3 regions of the Rhizobium sp. UFLA01-1127 genome follow, and region 2 is predicted to be linked to each of the others. Evidence: predicted binding sites of a transcription regulator. Region 2 holds the regulator's gene; each other region holds the start of a gene.
What was found. Region 2 encodes PhoB, which activates phosphate uptake and scavenging genes when phosphate is short. Its sites were predicted from a motif close to TGTCATNNANCTGTCAT; they were not measured.
Positions count from the first base shown of each region.

Region 1 (7,691 bases), on a different contig from region 2:
CCGGCTCAGGACGAGGAATTCGTCATTTCCCATTCCGACAACGTGCAGGCGACCGGCTTCGTCGAACATCTGAAGCTGCCGCACTATGTCGATTTCCAGGCCGAGCTCGACCTGGTGCGGCGCATGCGCCGTGATTTCGAGGCCGCTCGCGATCGCGGCATGGACCCCATGACGGAGGCAGCCGAATGACCGAACTCGCCACCTACAACTTCGCCTATCTCGACGAACAGACTAAGCGGATGATCCGCCGCGCCATCCTGAAGGCGATCGCCATTCCCGGTTATCAGGTACCCTTCGCATCGCGCGAAATGCCGATGCCTTATGGCTGGGGCACTGGCGGCGTGCAGCTGACAGCCGCCATCATCGGCCCGCAGGATGTGCTGAAGGTCATCGACCAGGGCGCCGACGATACGACCAATGCCGTTTCCATCCGCGCCTTCTTCCAGAAGGTCGCCAATGTCGCGGTCACCACCCGCACGGAGGAGGCGACCATCATCCAGACGCGCCACCGCATCCCGGAGGCCAAGCTCGGCCCCAACCAGGTGCTGGTCTATCAGGTGCCGATCCCGGAACCCTTACGCTTCCTGGAGCCGCGCGAGACCGAAACGCGCAAGATGCATGCGCTCGAGGAATACGGCCTCATGCATGTGAAGCTTTACGAGGACATCGCCCGCAACGGCCGCATCGCCACCACCTATGCCTATCCGGTGAAGGTCGCCGGCCGCTATGTGATGGACCCCTCGCCGACGCCGAAGTTCGATAATCCGAAAATGCATCTCTCCGACGCGCTGCAGCTTTTCGGCGCCGGCCGTGAGAAGCGTATCTATGCCGTACCGCCCTACACCGAGGTGGTCAGCCTCGATTTCGAGGACCATCCGTTCGAAGTGCAGCGCTTCGACAAGCCCTGCGCTCTTTGCGGCGCCGAGCAGGTCTATCTTGACGAGGTGATCCTCGACGACAAGGGCGGACGCATGTTCGTCTGCTCCGATACCGACTTCTGCGAAGACCGTCGTGCTCACGGTCATGTGGGCGCAATGCTGGCGTCGAATGGGCTCGCATCCGGTGGACTGCCTGGTGGCAAGGAGGCTGCCGAATGAGTGACTTACCGCTTCTAAAGGTCAAGGACATCTCGAAGTTCTACGGCAGCCGCATCGGCTGCCGCGACGTGTCCTTCGAACTCTGGCCCGGCGAAGTGCTTGCTATCGTCGGCGAATCCGGATCCGGCAAGACGACGCTGCTCAACTGCATTTCGACGCGGCTGCTGCCGACGACGGGCAGCGTCGAATATCACATGCGCGACGAGAGCTATCGCGATCTCTTCCGCATGAACGAGGCGGAGCGCCGCTTCCTGATGCGCACCGACTGGGGCTTCGTGCATCAGAACCCGGCTGACGGCCTGCGGATGACGGTGTCTGCCGGTGCCAATGTCGGCGAGCGGCTGATGGCGATCGGCAATCGCCACTATGGCAACATCCGCAACACGGCCATCGATTGGCTGGAGCGCGTGGAGATCGATGCCGATCGTATCGACGACCAGCCGCGCGCCTTCTCCGGCGGCATGCGCCAGCGTCTGCAGATCGCCCGCAACTTGGTGACCGGCCCTCGCCTGGTCTTCATGGACGAGCCTACCGGCGGCCTCGACGTGTCCGTGCAGGCTCGCCTGCTCGATCTGGTGCGCGGCCTCGTCAACGATCTCGGCCTTTCGGCCATCATCGTCACGCACGACCTCGCGGTTGCCCGGCTTCTGTCGCATCGCATGATGGTGATGAAAGACGGACAGGTAATCGAACACGGTTTGACCGACCGCGTGCTCGACGACCCGCGCGAACCCTATACGCAACTGCTGGTCTCTTCGATCCTGCAGGTCTGAGGAACAAACATGGCAACCCCACTCGTCGTTTCCGAAGTCTTCAAGAGCTTCACCATGCATCTGCGCGACGGCATTCGTCTGCCCGTCGTCGCCGATGTCTCCTTCTCGGTCGCTGCGGGCGAATGCGTCGTGCTCGGCGGCCCGTCCGGCATCGGCAAGAGTTCGCTGCTGAAGATGATCTACGGCAATTATGCCGTCGACAGCGGCCAGATCCTCGTCATGCACAGGGAGAAAATCGTCGATCTCGCCACCGCCGATCCGCGCACCGTGCTCGACGTCCGTCGCCAGACCATGGGCTATGTCAGCCAGTTCCTGCGCACCGTGCCGCGCGTCGCCGCCATCGACGTCGTCGCCGAGCCGCTGCTGGCCCGCGGCGTGACCGTGGCCGAGGCTCGTGACAAGGCTGCAGAACTGCTGGCGCAGCTGAACCTGCCGCAGGAGCTCTGGCAGCTGCCGCCCGCGACCTTCTCCGGCGGCGAGCAGCAGCGCGTCAACATCGCCCGCGGCTTCATCACCGACCACGCCGTCCTGCTGCTCGACGAGCCCACGGCTTCGCTCGATGCCCGCAACCGGGCCGTCGTCGTCGATATGATCGAGCAGAAGAAGCAGGCGGGCGTCGCGCTTCTCGGCATCTTCCATGACGAAGAGGTGCGCGAGGCCGTCGGCAGCCGCATTCTCGACGTTTCGCAATTCTCGCCGCGGAAGGCAGCCGCATGAGCCGCAAATTGGGCGAAACGCCCTTCATCAGCCCTTCGGCGAGCGTCAGCAACTCGACGCTCGGCCGCTATACCGAAGTCTCCGACCGCTGCCGCATCGATGAAACCGAGATCGGCGATTATTCCTACATCATGCAGGATGGCGCAGTCTGGTGCGCGACGATCGGCAAATTCGTCAACATCGCCGCGGCGGTGCGCATCAACGCCACCAATCACCCGACATGGCGCGCCACGCTGCATCACTTCACCTATCGAGCCGCCGACTATTGGCCGGACGCCGATATGGAGACTGATTTCTTCACCTGGCGGCGCGACCATCGCGTCGTCATCGGCCATGATGTCTGGATCGGCCACGGCGCCACCATCCTGCCCGGCGTCAAGGTCGGCAATGGCGCCGTCATCGGCGCGGGCGCGGTCGTCTCCAAGGACGTCGAGCCTTACACGATCGTCGGCGGCGTGCCGGCCAAGCTGATCCGTGAACGCTTCGCCGCCGAGATCGGCGCGCGCATGGACAAGCTTTCATGGTGGGATTGGGATCATGACCGCCTGCGCACGGCGCTTGCCGACTTCCGCGCTCTGTCCGCGGAAGATTTCTTGGATCGCTACGCCGCCTGAGGACGCTTTCCGCCCAAGCCGGGCTTGCACGAGACCCGCGTGCGTTTCAGCCTCAGGCGATCCGTCTAGCTCAGGTTAAGGGAGGCCTCTTTATGGCAAAGCAGTTTTCCAGCATCGACGACCGGCTGCGCGATTTCATCGCGCGGCAGCACATCTTCTTCACGGCATCGGCGACATCGGATTCCCGCGTCAATGTTTCGCCGCGCGAAACGCTGTGCCTGCGCATCATCTCCCCGAACGCGGCCATCTACCTCGACCGCACCGGCAGCGGCAACGAGACTTCAGCCCACATGAAGGCCGATGGCCGGCTGACCATCATGTTCTGCTCGGTCGAAGGGCCGCCGATGATCCTGCGCCTCTATGGCCGCGGCCGCATCATCCATCGATCGTCGCCGGAATATGGTGAATTGCTGCGCGATCACTATGCAGGCGAAGAGCCGCTCGGTGCGCGGCAGATCGTGCGGCTGGACCTCGATCTCGTACAGACGTCCTGCGGTTTCGGCGTGCCGCTCTTTTCCTATGAAGGCGAGAGGCCAAGTCTCGATCAATGGGCCAAAGCCAAGGGTCCTGACGGCATTGAGGAATACCGTCGCGAGAAGAATAGCTTCAGCATCGATGGCCTGCCAACGGGCATGTTTGACGGCTAAATTTCACGGAAAGCTCTCAGCCGGCTAACCTTGCAAAAACGAGGAGAATTGTAACAGCAGTTACATAAAACTGACATTGGAGCTTCATGAAGCGGGACTAATCGGTTGCCTTGTGGTTGGCGCCAGCCCCCTCGAAACTCCCTTCGAGGCAGGGGCATGCGCCCATTCTTAGCACCGGTACCGCTGAAATTTCTGCAGCCCGGCAGCCGCGAAAGGGAAGCACTATGTTCGAACTCAGGAACGTCTCACGCCGGTTTGGAAACAAGCTCGCTGTCGATTCCGTGACGTTGGACATACCGCAGGGGCAGATGGTGGGCATCATCGGCCGCTCCGGCGCCGGCAAGTCCACCCTTCTGCGCATGATCAACCGCCTTGCCGATCCGAGCTCCGGCTCCATCCATTTCTCCGGCATCGAAGTGTCGAAGCTCAGGGGCCGCGCGCTGCGCAGCTGGCAGCGCGACTGCGCCATGATCTTTCAGCAGTTCAACCTCGTTCCGCGTCTAGACGTGCTTACCAATGTCATGCTTGGCCGGCTCAACCAGCGCTCGACGGCGATGAGCCTGCTTTCCGTCTTCAGCCGCGAGGAGCGCATCGAAGCCATCGCCGCTCTGGAACGCCTCGGCATAGAACAGACGGCCCTGCAGATGGCCGGCACGCTTTCCGGCGGCCAGCAGCAGCGCGTCGCCATTGCCCGCGCCCTGATGCAGCAGCCGAAGATGATGCTGGCCGACGAGCCGATCGCCTCGCTCGATCCGCTGAACGCCAAGATCGTCATGGACGCGCTGCGAGATATCAACGAGCGTGAAGGCATCACCGTCATCACCAATCTGCACACGCTCGACACGGCCCGCAACTATTGCGAACGCATCGTCGGTATGGCGGCCGGCAAGGTGGTCTTCGACGGCAAACCGACCGATCTGACGGCAGCGGCCGTCAAGGAAATCTACGGCACCGACAAGGACGGCGCCGGCATCGACGAGACCATGACATCGACCTCCATCAACATTGCCGATCCGGCCGCGCAAGCCGCGGCAACCGAATCCGCCGGCCCGCAACCGCTGGCACTGGCCGGCCTCTGAGAGGGATGGCCACGATCGAAGGCCCGCGTCAAGGGCGCATTTCTTCCAGACCGAAGGCATCCGGGGACACCGGTTAATCAGGAGACGAACCCATGTTGAAGAAAGCACTCTTTGCCGCTACTGCGCTCGTCGCGCTCGCAGTTGGCGCTGCCGCCAACGCTGCAGACCTCAAGGAATTCCGCGTCGGCATTCTCGGCGGCGAAAACGAAGCCGACCGCCTGCGCAACTACGCCTGCCTCGCCGATCACCTGAAGAAGGAATTCGGCTTCGAAAAGGTTTCGCTGTTCCCGGCCGCCGACTATGACGGCGTTATCCAGGGCCTGCTCGGCGGCACGCTGGACTTCGCAGAACTCGGCGCTTCCGGCTACGCGGCCACATATATCAAGGACCCGAAGGCCGTTACCCCGATACTGACCACGCAGCAGACCGACGGTTCGACCGGCTACTACTCGATCGGCCTCGCCCTCAAGTCCTCCGGCATCAAGACGATCATGGACGCCAAGGGCAAGAAGCTCGGCTATGCCGATCCGGACTCGACCTCGGGCTACCTCGTTCCGCTGACGCAGATTCCGAAGACCACCGGCATGCCGAACGACAAGTTCTTCGCCTCGACCCAGTTCAACGGCGGTCATGAAAACAACCTGCTCGCCGCTTACGACGGCAAGGTCGACGTTGCCGTCGACGATTCCTCGGGCGTTGGCAATTTCAAGGACGGCTTCACCTCCGGCACTTTCCGCAAGGAAGTGGACAAGGGCGCCGTCGACCCGAACAAGCTCGTCGAAGTCTGGCGTTCGCCGCTGATCCCGAACGGCCCGCTCGTCGTTCGCAACGCTCTCGGCACCGAATGGCAGGCCAAGCTTTCGGACTTCTTCATGAAGCTCCCGACGGCTGACGCCAAGTGCTTCAACGCCGTCGAAGGCGGCGACTTCAAGGGCTACGTCAAGGTTACCCCGGACTTCTACAACGCCGTTATCGACGTCCGTAAGGCTGCCATCGGCGGCTGATCCGCATTCCGATGATTGGGCGGCCGGCAACGGCCGCCCTTTTGCTGTTCACAAGGGCTGGATTTGATGACGATCGCCGACACGCACCCGAACATGCAGAGCGCCAAGGAGATCGGCGACGCCTGGAGCAAGATGGTGGCCAAGCGCCGCCTCTATACCGGCATCGGCCTCATGATTCTGCTCGTCGCCTTCGTCAGCTCCGTGCGCTTCGCCGACGAAAGCAATGCCGGCCATTTCTTCGAGCGCCTGCCGCATCTCTTCGACTTCCTGAGCTGGCTCATTCCCAAGGACTGGAACGACGTCTACCGCGCGCTCTTCGACCTGCCGAGCCCGAACGGCGCAAACGGCGCCGGCGGCGAGGAGTTCAACTTTCCGCTCGGCCGCGTCTATGTCTGGGGCGATTTCTACATCCCCGAATATTTCGAGCTGATGATCATCACGATCAACGTGGCGCTGGTATCGACCATCATCGGCTTCGTCTTTGCCGTGCCGATGAGCTTCTTTGCCGCGCGCAACATGTCGCCATCCAATCCGATCCGGCTCGTGACGAAGCGCATCATGGAATTCCTGCGCGCCTTCCCGGAAATCGTGATCGCCGGCCTGTTTTCGGCGATCCTGTCGATCGGCCCGATCGCCGCCATCATCGCCGTCGGCCTGCATACGATCGGCGCGCTCGGCAAGCTCTTCTACGAAGTCGTCGAGAATATCGACATGAAACCCGACGAGGGCATGCGTGCCGTCGGCGCCAGCTGGACGGAGCGCGTCCGCTTTGCCGCCCTGCCGCAGGTGCTGCCGAACTTCATGTCCTACGCGCTGCTGCGCCTCGAGGTCAACGTCCGCGCATCCACCATCATCGGCGCCGTCGGCGGCGGCGGTATCGGCGAGGAGCTCAAGCTTTCGATCTCGCGCGGCTTTGGTGCCAAGACCATGGCGCTGGTGCTGCTGCTCTTCGTGACCATCGTCGCCGTCGATCAGTTTTCCGCATGGCTCCGCCGCCGTCTCGTCGGCGAACATGCCTTCCTTCTGCAGCATTGAGGTTATTCATGTCCGTCATCGACGCCGGCCGCATGCAGGAAATCGAAGCGCGTTACCCGGAGATCCTTCACCGGTCCTTCCGCCAGCGTTTCGGCGCGCTGATGATGTTCATCGGCGTCATCCTCTACGGCATCTATGCCGTATGGTTCTTCGACCTGCCGAAAGTCGTTTCGGAAGCGCATTGGGAGCGCGTCGGCATCTATCTCAGCCAATGGATCAGCTATGACGTGCAGCCGGAGTTTCGTATCTCTGGCGACAAGATCAGCATCAAGTATCCGCGTTTTTCGCCGCTTGGCGACAATCCGAACCCCGACTGGGTGAAGACCAACCCCGATGGCAGCATGATCGTTTCGATCAGTGGCACGAGCCGCACGGTAACCGTCACCAAGACGCAGGCCATCGTAACGGCACACGGCAAAACGATCCCGATCGACATTACCGGCGACATGCCGAAGATCGTCGGCACCGAGCCTGTTCCCAGCTGGATGACCGTCTACGACGACAATATACTGGTCAATCTCGGCTTTGCCGGCGATGCCAGCATTTCCAATGATCGCGTCAAGATCCGCAAGCGCTTCCTCGGCTGGGCCAATTTCGTCTTCGATACGCACTCGCCCTTCTTCGACAAGCCGGCGAGCGAAGTCATCGGCCTGATCGTATCCGGGCCGCGGCTCGATCCCACGCAGTCCAATCTCTCGCTGGCCTTCGACAATATCTGGAACAAT
Region 1 covers NZ_JAUQTZ010000094.1:15,699-23,389, forward strand. The annotation lists gene Q4Q11_RS21545 (carbon-phosphorus lyase complex subunit) at 1-189, shown strand, start outside; gene Q4Q11_RS21550 (alpha-D-ribose 1-methylphosphonate 5-phosphate C-P-lyase PhnJ) at 186-1,097, shown strand; gene phnK (phosphonate C-P lyase system protein PhnK) at 1,094-1,870, shown strand; gene phnL (phosphonate C-P lyase system protein PhnL) at 1,880-2,587, shown strand; gene Q4Q11_RS21565 (DapH/DapD/GlmU-related protein) at 2,584-3,201, shown strand; gene Q4Q11_RS21570 (pyridoxamine 5'-phosphate oxidase family protein) at 3,294-3,848, shown strand; gene phnC (phosphonate ABC transporter ATP-binding protein) at 4,073-4,927, shown strand; gene phnD (phosphonate ABC transporter substrate-binding protein) at 5,020-5,931, shown strand; gene phnE (phosphonate ABC transporter, permease protein PhnE) at 5,998-6,966, shown strand; gene phnE (phosphonate ABC transporter, permease protein PhnE) at 6,975-7,691, shown strand, end outside.
Region 1: phnC (phosphonate ABC transporter ATP-binding protein) is a predicted target of PhoB. The motif match lies at 3,920-3,936, and genes of this name have one in related genera.

Region 2 (7,691 bases):
AGATGGTTTTCCATCACGTCCTGCCGCTTGCGATGCCCGGCATTCTGACGGGCACGATCCTCGGGCTTGCCCATGCGCTCGGCGAGACGGCGCCGCTGCTCTTGATCGGCATGGTCGCCTTCGTCGCCAATTATCCAGCATCGCCGCTCGATCCTTCGACGGCGCTGCCCGTGCAGATCTACATGTGGGCGAACGAAGCCGAGCGTGCCTTCGTCGAAAGGACGTCCGGCGCCATCATCGTGCTGCTCTTCTTCCTCGTCGCGATGAACATCGGCGCCATCCTGCTGCGCCGGCGCTTCGAACGGCGCTGGTAAGGGAGGGTCGTAAGATGAACATGATGACCGAAGCCGCAAGCGAAAGAGCATTGACCAGGAAGATGACGACGATCCCCTACAAGATGATCGGCCAGGATGTTTCGGTCTTCTATGGCGACAAGCGCGCGCTCTTCGACGTCAATCTGAAGATACGCGCCAATACGGTCACGGCTCTCATCGGCCCGTCCGGCTGCGGCAAGTCCACCTTCCTGCGCTGCCTCAACCGCATGAACGATACGATCGAGACATGCCGCGTCACCGGCAAGATCACGCTCGACGATCAGGACGTCTACGACAATAGCATCGATGTCGTGGAATTGCGTGCCCGCGTCGGCATGGTCTTCCAGAAACCCAACCCGTTTCCAAAGTCGATCTACGAGAACGTCGCCTACGGCCCGCGCATCCATGGCCTGCATCGCTCCAAGGCCGATCTCGAGCATATCGTCGAAACCAGCCTGCAGAAGGCCGGTCTCTGGGGTGAGGTCAAGGATCGGCTCCATGATGCCGGCACGAGCCTGTCCGGCGGTCAGCAGCAGCGCCTGTGCATAGCCCGCGCCGTCGCGGTCAGCCCGGAGGTCATCCTGATGGACGAGCCGTGCTCGGCGCTCGATCCGATCGCGACCGCCAAGGTCGAGGATCTCATTCACGAGCTGCGGGAGAATTTCACCATCGTCATCGTGACGCACTCCATGCAGCAGGCAGCCCGCGTCTCGCAACGCACCGCAATGTTCCACCTCGGCCATCTGGTCGAGGAGAACGACACCGATAAGATGTTCACCAATCCCGACGATTTCCGCACGCAGGATTACATCATGGGCCGTTTTGGTTGATGATGTCAGGCGCGCGGCTCCTTTCACACAGTTCACTTTGAGGATAGAAAAAATGGTCTCCACTCACATTCTCTCAGCCTACGACGAAGACCTGAAGTTCCTGACGCGCCGCATTGCGGAAATGGGCGGCCTGGCCGAGCAGATGGTCAGCGACAGCGTACGCGCCCTGGTCAACAGCGACGCGGCCCTGGCCCAGAAGGTCATCTCCGACGATGTGGTTCTCGACCATGCCGAGCGCGAAGTCGGCGACAAGGCGATCGTCACGATCGCCCGCCGTCAGCCGATGGCCGCCGACCTTCGCGAAATCATGGGCTCGATCCGCATCGCCTCCGATCTGGAGCGCGTCGGCGATCTCGGCAAGAACACTGCAAAGCGCGTCATTGCCGTACAGGGCACCGGCGTCCCCCGCCGTCTTGCCCGCGGCATCGAGCATCTCTCCGAACTGGCATTGAGCCAGCTCAAGGAAGTTCTGGACGTTTACGCCACCCGCTCGCCGGACAAGGCCGTGTCGATCCGCGAACGCGACGAGGAAATCGACGCCATGTATACCTCGCTCTTCCGCGAGATGCTGACCTACATGATGGAAGATCCGCGCAACATCACCACCTGCACGCATCTTCTCTTCTGCGCCAAGAACATCGAGCGCATCGGCGACCATGCCACCAACATCGCCGAGACGATCTATTACATGGCGACTGGTGCTCAGCCGGAAGGCGAGCGCCCGAAGGATGATACCGCCAACACCGTCGGCGCGGTGACGGAATAATTTGGAAGCGAAGAAAGGAGACCATAGGCGCATGGTTCCGAGAGTTGCTGTTGTAGAAGACGAGGAAGCGCTCAGCGTTCTGCTGCGCTACAATCTCGAGGCTGAAGGCTTCGAGGTAGATACGATCCTCAGAGGCGATGAGGCCGAGCTGCGTCTCCAGGAGCGCATCCCCGATCTCCTGATCCTCGACTGGATGCTCCCCGGCGTGTCCGGTATCGAGCTCTGCCGCCGGCTGCGCATGCGGCCGGAGACCGAGCGCCTGCCGATCATCATGCTGACCGCCCGCGGCGAGGAAAGCGAGCGCGTGCGTGGCCTTTCCACCGGCGCGGACGACTACGTCGTCAAGCCGTTCTCGACGCCGGAGCTGATGGCTCGCGTCAAGGCGATGCTGCGCCGTGCCCGCCCGGAGGTTCTCTCCACGGTGTTGCGTTGCGGCGATATCGAGCTGGACCGCGAAACTCACCGTGTCCACCGCAAGAGCCGCGAAGTGCGGCTGGGGCCGACGGAATTCCGCCTGCTGGAATTCCTGATGTCCTCGCCGGGCCGCGTCTTCTCGCGCTCACAGTTGCTCGACGGTGTCTGGGGCCACGATATCTACGTCGACGAACGCACTGTCGACGTTCATGTCGGCCGCCTGCGCAAGGCGCTCAATTTCTCCAATATGCAGGATGTCATCCGCACCGTTCGCGGCGCGGGCTATTCCATGGAAGCCTGAGCGGCAAGGCCGCTCGGGCATCACTACATAGCGGCGGAAATAGAAAAACGGGCCTCGAGTGGCCCGTTTCTCATTTGCAGCGCCGCGCACCATATGTGGCGCGCAAAGGTCGCTGTAGCGCTTTAAATCTGCTGCACAATGTGACGCTTAACCGTTGTTTCGGCGGCGATCATGCACCGGCTGGTATGCCATGCGCTGGTGATAGGTGCAGTAAGGCGACGAATCCGGGCTGTCATTGCCGCAGAAGTGGAAATCGTCCTTCAGCGGATCGCCGACTGGCCACTTGCAGGTGCGTTCCGTCAGCTCCGTCAAGCCAAGCCGGCGGGAGATCGGAACGACGACGTTTGCAGCCGGGCGATATTGGATTTCGTTGACGGAATCAACCTCGATCTCTTCCTTCAGCATGGTTGCACCCTGCTGGCGGGTGATTACGGTGCGGGTGGCAACGCGCGATCCGTAGCTCGTGGCGCGAGGAGCTGTGGCGCTGCGCTTCGGCGTGCGCGCCGCGGTTGTCGTGCCGCCTGCCTTCGCTCGGCCGGGAAGGTTGAGGCGGTGTACCTTGCCGATAACGGCATTACGGCTCACTCCGCCAAGCTGCGCAGCGATCTGGCTGGCGCTCAACCCTTCGGACCATAGCTTTTTCAGCTTCTCGACGCGTTCGTCTGTCCAATTCATGCCCTGTCTCCGCTGTCGCGTTTCCGATGGCAGAATCCCTCACCATTGCCTCGCATGGAAACGAGGCGCGAAACGCTCTAAAATTGTGGTGACTAGTTCCGCCGCATGCAGTCTAGCAATTGCTTTTTAACCTAGTGTGAGGCTGACTCCGTGACAAGAGTCGCGGGAATCTTGAGGAATCGATTTCGAGGTTTTCCCCAACTTGCTGTCCCGGCGTGGCATTTCTGCAATAGCCGCCGCCGAACCCATCTCTTTTGCCCGCAAGCGCTTTCTCGCACCTGCTAAACGCCAGTTTTGTTGACATCGCGGTGCAAAACATCAATAGTGCCCGAGCCGCCGCAAGGCGGCATTTTTGATTTTTTCGGGCCTGTTTCATCAAATGGAAGCGATCGGTCCTTAAAGTTGTGATCAGGAGATATGGCCATGGCCGAGACCACGCCGCTTTATGACACCTATCTGCGCGCTCCGCTGCGGTTTGAGCGAGGCGAGGGCGTCTGGCTGGTTACCGAAAATGGCGAACGCTACCTCGATTTCGCAGCCGGCGTTGCCGTCAATTCTCTCGGCCATGCGCATCCCCATCTCGTCGCGGAGCTGAAGGCACAGGCCGATAAGGTCTGGCATCTGTCCAACCTCTACGAAGTGCCCGGTCAGGAGAAGCTGTCGAAGCGGCTGACGGAGGCGACCTTCGCCGACAAGGTATTTTTCACCAACTCCGGTGCCGAGGCACTGGAATGCGCCATCAAGACGGCGCGGCGCTATCAATTCGCCAAGGGGCATCCCGAAAAGTTCCACATCATCACCTTCGAGGGCGCCTTCCACGGCCGCACCATCGCGACGATCGCCGCCGGCGGTCAGGAAAAGTACATCGAGGGCTTCGGCCCGAAGGCGCCGGGCTTCGATCAGGTGCAGTTCGGCGATCTCGATGCCGTGCGTGCCGCGATCACCGAGGCGACGGCCGCGATCCTGATCGAGCCAGTACAGGGCGAGGGCGGCATCCGCCCGGCCACCAACGAATTCCTGCGCGGACTGCGCCAGATCTGCGACGAGCACGGCCTGCTGTTGATCCTCGATGAAGTGCAATGCGGCGTCGGCCGTACGGGCAAGCTCTTTGCTTATGAATGGGCCGGTATCGAGCCTGACATCATGGCCGTTGCCAAGGGTATCGGCGGCGGTTTCCCGCTCGGCGCCTGCCTTGCGACGGCGGAAGCCGCTTCGGGCATGAAGGCGGGCACGCATGGGTCGACCTATGGCGGCAATCCGCTCGCCATGGCGGTCGGCAATGCCGTTCTCGACATCGTGCTTGCCGAAGGCTTCCTGCAGCATGTGCGCGATGTCGCGCTGGTTTTCCGCCAGGGGCTCGCCTCGCTCAAGGATCGTTTTCCAGATATCATCGAAGACGTTCGCGGCGAAGGGCTGATGCTCGGCGTCAAGGCGGCCATTCCGCAGGCGGACCTACTGCAGGCGATCCGCGCCGAGCATCTGCTTGGCGTTCCGGCCGGCGACAATGTCATCCGCCTGCTGCCGCCGCTGGTGGTGACCGCTGAAGAAGCGCGCGAAGGTCTTGCCCGCCTGGAACGTGCCGCGGAGCGCGCGCGCTCTGCCCGCGCCAAGAAATCGGCTTGAACTCAACGCCCGTAGATGGGGCGATTACTGCGCCGCGCGTCGGGCGACGCGCAAAGGACGCAGTAACATTTAGGAATCGCATAAGCTTTCCTAAAATCGATGCCGATTTAAGGGCTTATGCGTGCCCCACGCGGGCGTTATTGTTTTTTCTGGAGCACAGGTAAGGACATGGCTTCTCCGAAACACTTTCTCGACCTCTCTGCCGTTCCGGCTGCCGATCTGCGTCACATCATCGATGACGCGATCGTGCGAAAGAGCGCACAGAAGGCCGGCACGGCCGACAAGCCGCTCGCCGGCAAGATGCTGGCGATGATCTTCGAGAAGCCGTCCACTCGAACCCGCGTCTCCTTCGACGTCGGCATGCGGCAGCTCGGCGGCGAGACGCTGTTCCTCTCCGGCACCGAAATGCAGCTTGGCCGCGCCGAGACGATCGGCGATACGGCAAAGGTGCTGTCGCGCTATGTCGATGCGATCATGATCCGCACGACCGATCATTCGCGCCTGCTGGAACTGGCCGAGCACGCGACCGTTCCGGTCATCAATGCGCTGACCGACGACACGCATCCCTGCCAGATCATGGCCGATATCATGACGTTCGAAGAGCATCGCGGCCCGATCAAGGGCAAGACGCTCGCCTGGACAGGTGACGGCAACAATGTGCTGCATTCGCTGATCGAAGGCGCGGCGCGCTTCGGCTATCGCATGAATATGGCGGTACCCCTTGGTTCCGAGCCGAAGGATCACTATCTGAACTGGGCTCGCAACGAGGGCGCCGAAATCATGCTCTCGCATGACGCAGACCGCGCGGTCGCCGGCGCCGATTGCGTAGTAACCGATACCTGGGTTTCCATGAATCAGGAGCACCGGGCTCGCGGTCACAACGTCTTCCAGCCCTATCAGGTCAACAAGGCTTTGATGGCACAGGCCGGCAAAGACGCTTTGTTCATGCATTGCCTGCCCGCCCATCGCGGGGAGGAGGTGACGGACGAGGTGATCGACGGTCCGCAATCCGTTGTCTTCGATGAGGCGGAAAACCGCCTTCATGCGCAAAAGTCGATTCTTGCTTGGTGCCTGGGCGCGATCTGAGAATATGAAGCCGCGCCTCAAGGGCGCGGGCACCAGAGCCGGATGATTTTAGGTCTGTTCGACCTAAAATCTGAATCCGCTCTAGAATCAAAGAAATTGAGCATGATGTCGCCCGAAAACCGCTCACACTTTTCGGCGTCATGCTCCAGGAGTAAAGCAATGGCCGAAAATGCCGCCTCGCTGGGTCAGTTCGATTTCGCCGGTGACGATCACGTCGTCCCCTTCCAGGTGGAAGGTTTGGACGTGCGCGGCCGTGCCGTGCAGCTCGGTCCGCTGCTGGACGCGATCCTCGCCCGGCACGACTATCCCATGCCGGTTGCACGCCTTCTGGCCGAGGCCATCGTCCTCACCGTGCTTCTCGGCACCTCGCTGAAGTTCGAAGGCAAGTTCACCGTGCAAACCAAGGGCGACGGTCCTGTCGATCTTCTGGTCGCCGATTTCTCGACGCCGGAAAATGTCAGGGCCTATGCGCGTTTCGATGAAGAAGAGCTGGCAAAGGCAGTGGCTGAAGGCCGGACCGAGCCGGAGCAGCTGCTCGGCAGGGGTGTGCTCGCCTTCACCATCGATCAAGGCCGCTTTACGCAACCCTATCAGGGAATCGTGCCGCTCGACGGCGCTTCGCTCGAGGAGATTGCCGGCACCTATTTCCGCCAGTCGGAACAGATTCCGACCCGCGTCCGCCTCGGCGCTGCGGAGCTCTTCGATCGCGATGAGAATAACAAGCCGCGTCATCGCTGGCGTGCCGGCGGCTTGATCGCGCAGTTCCTTCCCGAGGCGCCTGAACGCATGCGTCAGCCGGATATCCATGGCGGCGACGGCGATACCGGCCTGCGCCATCATGTCGAGGACGATGCCTGGGCGGAAGCGCGCAGCCTCGTGGAAACCATCGATGCCGACGAGCTGACGGATCCGCAGGTCGGCACCGAGCGGCTGCTGTACCGCCTGTTCCACGAACGTGGCGTGCGCGTCTACGAGCCGAAGGCCGTCTATGATCGCTGTTCATGCTCGCGGGACAAGCTGAAGGGTGTATTGAAGGGCTTCACGGCCGAGGAGATCGATGCAAGCCAGGACAATGGCGAGATCGCCGTGACCTGCGAGTTCTGCTCGACGACCTATCGCTTCGAAGTGTCCGAGATAGAAGCGGCCTGATGCTACTCTAGTTCAGGGTACGCAGCAGGTTCGGCGTATCGAGAGAGAAGGCGGGGATCTTGACATGGAATTGTTCCCCGTCGTCCGTCTCCATCTGGTAATGGCCGAACATCATGCCTGAGGGCGTGTCGAGTGGGCAGCCCGAGGAATATTCATAGGTATCGCCGGGCTTCAAGTGCGGCTGCTCGCCGACCACGCCGGGGCCTGTCACTTCATCCACGATGCCGTTCATGTCGGTGATGTGCCAGTAGCGCGTCACCAGCTTGACGGCCTTCTTCGAATGGTTGGAGATGACGATGCGATATCCCCAGACATAGCGATCGTCATCCGGGTCGGATTGCTCCTCCAGATAAAACGGTTCTACGACAACTTCTATGTCGCGTGTTAAGGCGCGATACATGCCTGATACCTTGCCACTGTCCTGAAGCGCCGAGGCCACTTTCGAGCCTGGTCGTCGCTTCGGTATTTCCAAGCTTGCGGCATATTATCCGCTTTCCATCACTCTCGCAAAGTGCTGGATTTCTAGCGGTATC
Region 2 covers NZ_JAUQTZ010000055.1:77-7,767, reverse strand. The annotation lists gene pstA (phosphate ABC transporter permease PstA) at 1-314, shown strand, start outside; gene pstB (phosphate ABC transporter ATP-binding protein PstB) at 329-1,144, shown strand; gene phoU (phosphate signaling complex protein PhoU) at 1,197-1,910, shown strand; gene phoB (phosphate regulon transcriptional regulator PhoB) at 1,942-2,625, shown strand; gene Q4Q11_RS15660 (GcrA family cell cycle regulator) at 2,773-3,300, opposite strand; gene Q4Q11_RS15655 (aspartate aminotransferase family protein) at 3,724-4,923, shown strand; gene argF (ornithine carbamoyltransferase) at 5,092-6,009, shown strand; gene Q4Q11_RS15645 (Hsp33 family molecular chaperone) at 6,169-7,158, shown strand; gene apaG (Co2+/Mg2+ efflux facilitator ApaG/CorD) at 7,166-7,558, opposite strand.

Region 3 (7,691 bases), on a different contig from region 2:
CCGCCCACGGCGGCTCCGACCGGTCCGCCGACAACGGCACCGGTAACGGCACCACCGGCAGCACCCGTGACGGTCGACGACTGGGCAAAGGCACATCCGGCGGTCAGGCCAAGCGCGAGTGTCGCAATACTAAGTACTTTCGTTTTCATCAGAATCTCCTTTCACCTTCCATTCGTCCGTCATTGACGGAGCTGTCGGTAAAACAGGGCTTCGTCCGGATCTGTTCCTTTCCTGAGGCTTCAGTCGGGCAAGTTGGGGCTTGGGTCGCATGGGTGTTCAGACCAAAGCCTGATGTGAGCGGGCCTGCATCTGAGGTGCCCGGAACGTCATCGCGCTTAAGGTCCATTTTGCCGTTGGGAATATGAAGATTGCCGCGATTGAAGACGCTGAAAGCGCATCCGTCGCTGCGGGCTGCGATGCCGCCCCGGTGCCTCAGTATGGTAAGCAGGAGGGCGCAATGCGTGCACTGAAAGTAGAATGAGGAAGACGATCGTTCGAACCGTGCGTTCGGTAGACGCGGACGTGAGGTGGCGGTCCGATCGCTTTACATCAGCGGCAGAACGATCCCAACCCGTCAGTGTCCGTCATGGTTCGAAGAAGCCAGCGACACGTTCCGCTCGACGGTCCATGCGCTGGGCAGATTTGCGCATATGATCCCGACCAATGCGATTACCGAGACCAGACCGATCAACGTCTCCCATGATTGCCGGCGAAATGGCAGGGGCCAGCGCGATCGTGACATGTTTGGATCAAACAGCATTCGTCAGCCCCGTATCCAGGTAAGAGCCATCGGCATTGACGTAGCCGCTCCGGATGAGATCAAAGCATGATCGCTTTCTTTTTGGCGTCGGTTCATCATGCAAGTCTACGTCCACTGAATCCTGATTGTCTAGTACCTTGATCGACAATATCTGGTAACGATGCCCTTAGCGATTGCCGGGCCCACCAATTTAAGTGGATTGCGGAGCATATATTTCTGAGAATGGCGCGATGGCAGCAACGCGAGCGCAATCGCCGGATCGAAAGCCTATAGCCCTTAAATGAGCTGCCTAAAGCGGCATGACGGATGCCGTTGGCTGTGTGGACGGCGTGTGCAGCTTGGCTGCGGCCGTTTCGGGCTGGATGAGCCAGGCTGCAAAAGCTGCAAGCGCGGCACAAACGATGACGGTCAGAAGCGCCTTTCGCGCATATTGCCGCCGTTCAAATCTCGAGTTTTCATCATGTTCCATCATTATCTCCTTCGTCAGAACCACGCCTGACGAATGAAAGGCCGATCTATCGGGAGTATTGGCCTTTCCTGCGGATCGCTGAGCTGTCTGCTGCCAGTTTATTCGTTTCACATGAATGGAATCCGAACGAATTGGCCGCAGGCGCGCCGGAGAGCCGAGATTCCCTCGAAAAGATCGAAGCTGGGGCCTGAAATGGAAGATTCGATGATAAGCCATTGGGTCTTGGCCGAAGCCGACCCATGGCTCGTGGCAAGTCCGTGAGCCAGACGCCCGCCGTGCTCGCTCGATTTGGGAGACGGTGACTGTAATCCAGGCGTTTGCCGCGGAAGGATTGCGGCAAGCGCATAGCTGCACTGCAGCATAGATGCTGGCGATCCGCGACGCAGGGAGTAAAACCACTTGTAACGAAGCGATGCACCTCCTCCCGCAAAGCTTCGTGTTTCAGACGGCCCGCTCCTCCTCCCAAGGGTCGTTTGTAGGAACAGCGGCACTCCTCCTCCCAGTCGCTGTTCGGTTCTTTTCGAAAAGCCTGCCGCACCTCCTCCCGCGGCAGGCTTTTTCGATTCCTGGCACCACAGCGCCGAGCGTCACATATGACGCGCAAAAGGTCGCCGCAGCACCTTAAATCCGCTGCATAATTCAAAGTCCGAGATCAAGCTGGGTCCGCGACAGGTCGTCGTCGCCTTCTCCGTTCGTCAGGGACGAAAGCGTGATGCCGAGCAGCCGCACAGGCCGGGCGAACGGGTGGACGGTTGCCAGAAGTGCGGATGCCACATCGAGGATGCCGCTGGCATCGGCGGCGGGAAAGGGGCTTGTCCGGCTGCGCGTCGCCTGGGTGAAGTCCGAATATTTGATCTTCACGGTCACCGTCCTGGCGCCGATGCCGCCGGTCTCGCAGTAGCGCCAGACCTTCTCGGCAAGCGGGCGCAACTCGGCCGTCGCCAGCTGGAGATCGTCGATATCCTCGGCAAATGTGTCCTCCGCTCCTATGGATTTGCGAATTCTGTTGGCTTTCACCTGGCGCTCGTCGATGCCGCGGGCGATGCCGTAGAAATAGGATCCGGCCTTTCCGAAATGCTCCTGCAGAAAGGCGAGGGGCTTCGATTTCAGATCGAGCCCCGTCTCGATTCCGTACTTGCGCATGCGCTCGGCGGTCGCAGGCCCGACGCCATGGAATTTCTTGACGGGAAGCGTTTCGACGAAGGCCGGCCCATTCTTCGGTGTGATCACCGCCTGGCCGTTGGGCTTGTTCAGGTCGCTCGCCATCTTGGCGAGGAACTTGTTGTAGGAGATGCCGGCCGAGGCATTGAGCCCCGTGACCTGCTTGATTTTGGTCCGGATCTCCAGCGCGATCTCGGTTGCAACCTCCATACCCTTGAGGTTCTGCGTGACGTCGAGATAGGCTTCGTCGAGCGATAGCGGTTCGATCAGCGGCGTATATTCGGCGAAGATTTCGCGGATCTGCTGCGATACCGCCCTGTAGACGTCGAAGCGCGGCGGCACGAAAATCAGATCCGGGCATTTGCGCTTCGCTGTAACCGAAGGCATGGCCGAATGGACGCCAAAGGCGCGAGCCTCGTAGCTTGCCGCCGCCACCACGCCGCGCGCCGCCGATCCGCCGACCGCAAGCGGCTTGCCGCGCAGCTCGGGATTGTCGCGCTGCTCGACCGATGCATAGAACGCATCCATATCCACATGGATGATCTTTCGGACAGGGCCAGTGCTCATTTGGTTCATGGTGGTCTCAGTCATCAAACCGCAAGTTCAGCACGGCCTTCAATTGCGGACGCTGAAACAAATACGGAACATATCATCCTTGATGACGATATCAAACCGGCTCGGTTGCTGTGCCTGACAGAACGGGGGATCGCCCTGCGCCAGCCATGAAACGGCGCCTTGAGATGCAGTCGAGGCTTCCTATCTCTTATTCATCCCCCAATACGGAGCCTGATGATGGGCCAAACTGTATTCGATCCGCTTTCCGAGCCGCTTATGGAGATCTCGCCGCCCGAGCGCGATGAGGAACCGTGCGCGGACGGCACAGAGTGTCTCTGCTGTCGAAGGCTGCGATCGGCGAGGAAGATGGACGAGGACGGCTGCGGCATCTGTGACGAATGTCTGGCGCCATGACGAACCGCGCCGCAAAGCCGCCGCCTGACGAATTGCCGGAGTTCGAACATCTACTTGCGGAACTGCCCGACGGTTACATGGAGGGGCGCTTTCAAGGTCGGCCCTGGGGCGTGACGGTCAAGCGGTCGGCCGACGGGAAACGGATCTGGCTCTACGGCGAGGAGCTTGGCGGGACCGATGTCGTCAGCTTCAATCTTTATGTACTCGCAGGAGCAAGGCTTGCCCTCAAGCCTTGCGAAATGTCGTCGTCCAAGGTCGTGGACTTTGTACTGGGTTTCAGGCCCGCTACGATGCCACCGACGGTATAGGCGAGCGATCTTTGCAGCAACCGTTCGGCGCCGCCGATCCCGTTTGTTTCAGCGGGTGGAGAGCGGCGGAGGAGGGGGCTGTGTGGTTGCGCCTGGACCGAGCGAGCGCTGCACCATCACGGTGTCGGCCCAGCGGCCGTAACGATAGGCAACTGCCGGCAGCAGGCCGACGCGAACGAAGCTGAAGCGTTCGTGCAAGGCGAGCGAGGCCGCGTTGTCGGCATCGATATAGCCGATCATCTGCCGGAAACCGGCCGCGGCGCAGGCGTCGATCAGCCCGCGCATAAGCAGGCTTCCCACACCCTGGCCGACATGGTCGTGATGCACGTAGATCGAGTGCTTGACCGTATAGCGATAGGCCGGACGCTTGCGGAACAGCACCACATAGGCATAACCCAGGACCTTCTCACCCTCGATCGCAACGACATGCGGGAAGCGGCGGTCCTTCAGATTCTTGCGCCGTTCGCGCAGATCGTCCGGTTGCGGCGTGTCGCTATCGTCCACTCCAGCCTCGACGCCGCGGTGAATGTGGCGGCGATAGATCGCCAGCATGGCATCGACGTCGCTCTCCCGGGACGGGCGAACGACGATTGTTTTATCCTGCTTCATGATCGAACCTGAATTTCCGAGCCTATTCCGCGACGACGTAGGTGTAGAGCCGGATTCTGCCGGATGCATCGACTTCGCGATAGAGCCCCTGAATCTCCACCTCGAAGCCGGGGAAGGTGTTGAAACAGGTTTCGAACATCTTGAGGTAGTCGATCATCGGTTTTGCTCGTTCCGTCAGGCGCTCGCCTGGCACGATGGTCGCGATACCCGGAGGATAGACTACGAAGGGTGTCGTCGCGATGCGGCCGGCAATGGCGTCGATCGGCAGATATTCCACATCGTTGCGCACTAGGCAGCGGGCGGCATCGTGCGGCGACATCGCGATCGGCGGCAGGTGTTCAGCGGAAAACTGCTTCGTCTGCAGGGCGCTCACATCGGCTTGCCGGAAGAAATTGTGCATCTCGGCGCAGAGATCGCGCAGCCGCACGCCCGCATAGCGGCCCGGCCGGCGGCGATAGAATTCCGGAATTGCCTCCTCGAGCAGCGCATTGTCGTCATGGAGTTTCTTGAAGGCGACCAAGCCGCTGATCAGCGTGCCGGCCTTGCTGGCTTCGACACCGGGGGTAAGGAGGAACAGCAGCGAATTGAGGTCGTTCTTTTCCGCAACGATGCGGTTTTCGCGCAGATATTGCGCGACCACAGGCGCCGGTATGCCGTGCTCGGCGTATTTTCCGGTCGCCCGATCGAGTCCGGGAGTGAGCAGGGTGAGCTTGTTCGGGTCGGTCATGGCAAATCCCGGCTCCATTCCCGAAAAGCCGTGCCATGCCGCACCGGGTGTCAGGTGCCAGAAGGCCGGATTGGTGGCGAGCTGGTCGGTGGCGACGCTTTCCCAAGGCACGTCATGCACCGCGCCAGGGCTCGCCACATCCGGGATCGCCACCCGGTCCGGCACGAAAGGTTCGAAGAACCAGCGGCGCTCCGGGCGATGTTCCTTCTCCTCGAATTCGCGGCGCACGGCGCGGATCTTCTTGCGAAGTTCGATGCCGAGGCGGATCGTATCGTCCCAAAGCACCTCGCCCGAGCGGCCCTTCATCATCTGCGCGCCCACGTCGAGCGAGGCAAACAGCGGATAGAAAGGCGAGGTCGAGGCGTGCTGCATGAAACTTTCGTTGAAGCGCCGATGCTCCACGCGGCGCTTCTGGCCGGTGATGTGCCGATCCTTCATGTGAATCTGCGAGGCCTGCGAGAAGCTTGCGAGCTGCTTGTGGGTGGATTGCGTCGCGATGATACCGGGCGCGTCCGGACCAAGATCGGCAAGGCCCATGGCGAAACGCCCCGCATAGAGCGGATGAAATTTCATGAAGCCCGCCCAGGCCTCGTCGAAGAGGATGTAATCGCACAAATGGCCGATGCGCTTGAGGATCATCTCGGCATTGTGGATGGTGCCGTCATAGGTGCATTGCTCCACGACGGCGACACGGAACGGGCGTGGCTTCTTGTAGGCTTCCGGATCTTTCACCAGCGGGTGGGTGCGGATGCGCTCGCGCAGCGCGTCCTCGTCCATTTCAGCGAAATCCATCGGACCGATCAGGCCATAGACGTTGCGTATGGTCGGCAAATAGATCGGAATGCCGCCCGAGATCATCAAGGCGCCATGATGGGCGGCCTTGTGATTGTTGCGGTCGAACAGCACGAGATCGCCGTCGGTGACGAGCGCCGAGAGCGCGACCTTGTTGGAGGTGGAAGTGCCGTTCAGGACGAAATAGGTCTTTTCGGCGCCGAAGATCTTGGCGGCCTCTTTCTGTGCTGCGAGCGCTGGCCCTTCGTGGGTCAAAAGGTCGCCGAGATCGAGCACGGAATTGTCGAGGTCGTCGCGGAATACCGCTTCGCCCAGATGCTCCATGAATACGCGGCCGATCGGGCTGCGGCTGTAGAAGATGCCGCCATTGTGGCCAGGGCAGGTCCAGAGCTGGTTGCCTTCTTCGGCATAATCGACCAGCGCGCCGAAAAACGGCGTCTTCAGCGTCTCGGCATATTGCTTGAGACGGCTGATAAGGCTCTTGGCGATGAAGGCGGGCGTTTCTTCGGACAGGAAGACATAGCCGTCGATGAAATCGAGCACTTCGACCGGCACGTCTTCGAAGCGTTTGCGGCGGATCAGAAGGATGATCGGGAATTCCAGGCCACGCCGGCGCATCAGATTGATGAGAGCGGCCGTCTTGCCTTCAAGCCCCTTCTTGCCCCAGTCAACCAGCATGCAGCCGATGGCAGCGTCCGTTTGCACGGCGATCTCCGCATCTTCGAGATTACGAGCGCGCACGACCTCGAAACCGGAGCGCTCGATCTCCTCGACAATCTGGTTGTAGCGGGCGCCCTCCAGATCCTCGCTGTCAAAGGCTGGCGTTGCGAACAGAAAGTTGAAACGTCTGAAATAATCCATTTGGGTACCCACTCTTGATCAGGCACGACGTGTCGGCGTATTTCATGACATGGATGTGACAAAGTATCCAATGTCCGCAACAGCGTCGACGCCGGCAGCGACATCGGTGAAGAGTGACCTCGGTTGTTGTGGCACAAGGCGGCTTGCGCGCACTATCGCGGGAGTTGCGGGCCAGCACATATTTCGGTTCACTCACCGCAGCGCCAGAGGTTGCCGAGCAGAACTGCGTGCTGCTTCAGGCAAAGTTACTCCGCCTATGCCCCTCCGACGGTTCATCGGAGCGGGTCATTGTCGAATTTGCGAACGGCGCATCCTTTATGTTCCCCGCCCGGTCTCTGGAAGGGATGCAAGAGGCTACTATCCAGCAGCTGGCTGAGGTGGAGCTTCTCGGGGAAACCGGGTTGCACTGGGAAAGCCTCGATATGGACTATTCGATCGCTGGCCTTATGAACGGGATATTTGGGACGAAGGCGTTTATGGACATTCAGCGCCGTGGAGGACAATCCCGGTCACCGGCGAAAATTGCCGCGAGCCGTGCGAACGGTGCAAAAGGTGGTCGCCCGAAAAAAATCGGATAGGCTTCCGAGCGAGGCGATGCCGTTCAAGCCTTTGGGGGCAATTGAGCGGACGATCCTGTGCGACTCTCGATCATACGGGGGGGAACCAAGCCCGACGAAAGCGGTTCGGAATAAGACCGATTGGCTGAACAAACGCCGACCAATACGGTTGGCCGTTCGATCGAGCAGGCGTTCCCTGCGCGCGCCGGACGTGGCCCGGTGTCAGCCAGCCGATGTCAGGAGGAGAAAATGGAAACCTACTACCGATATCGCAAGGATGCGGTGCCGCCGGACTCCATTGTCGTCAAGTTCTATCACTCCGGCGATCAAATCCGGGGATTCCTTCGCAAGGTGACGCCGCCCGGAGAGGATGACACGGTCTTTCCCGGCGAGGAAATGGAGCCTGTTGATGCCTTTCGGGCGGCGCGCAACAAAATGGCCGACGAGTACATGCGGCCGATCTATGTTGAACTGTCGG
Region 3 covers NZ_JAUQTZ010000050.1:8,850-16,540, forward strand. The annotation lists gene Q4Q11_RS14760 (DUF1236 domain-containing protein) at 1-149, opposite strand, end outside; gene Q4Q11_RS14765 (hypothetical protein) at 1,050-1,229, opposite strand; gene dinB (DNA polymerase IV) at 1,869-2,966, opposite strand; gene Q4Q11_RS14775 (hypothetical protein) at 3,344-3,667, shown strand; gene Q4Q11_RS14780 (GNAT family N-acetyltransferase) at 3,716-4,276, opposite strand; gene Q4Q11_RS14785 (Orn/Lys/Arg family decarboxylase) at 4,299-6,656, opposite strand; gene Q4Q11_RS14790 (DUF2442 domain-containing protein) at 6,884-7,234, shown strand; gene Q4Q11_RS14795 (DUF2934 domain-containing protein) at 7,355-7,691, shown strand, end outside.
Region 3: Q4Q11_RS14785 (Orn/Lys/Arg family decarboxylase) is a predicted target of PhoB. The motif match lies at 6,701-6,717, and genes of this name have one in related genera.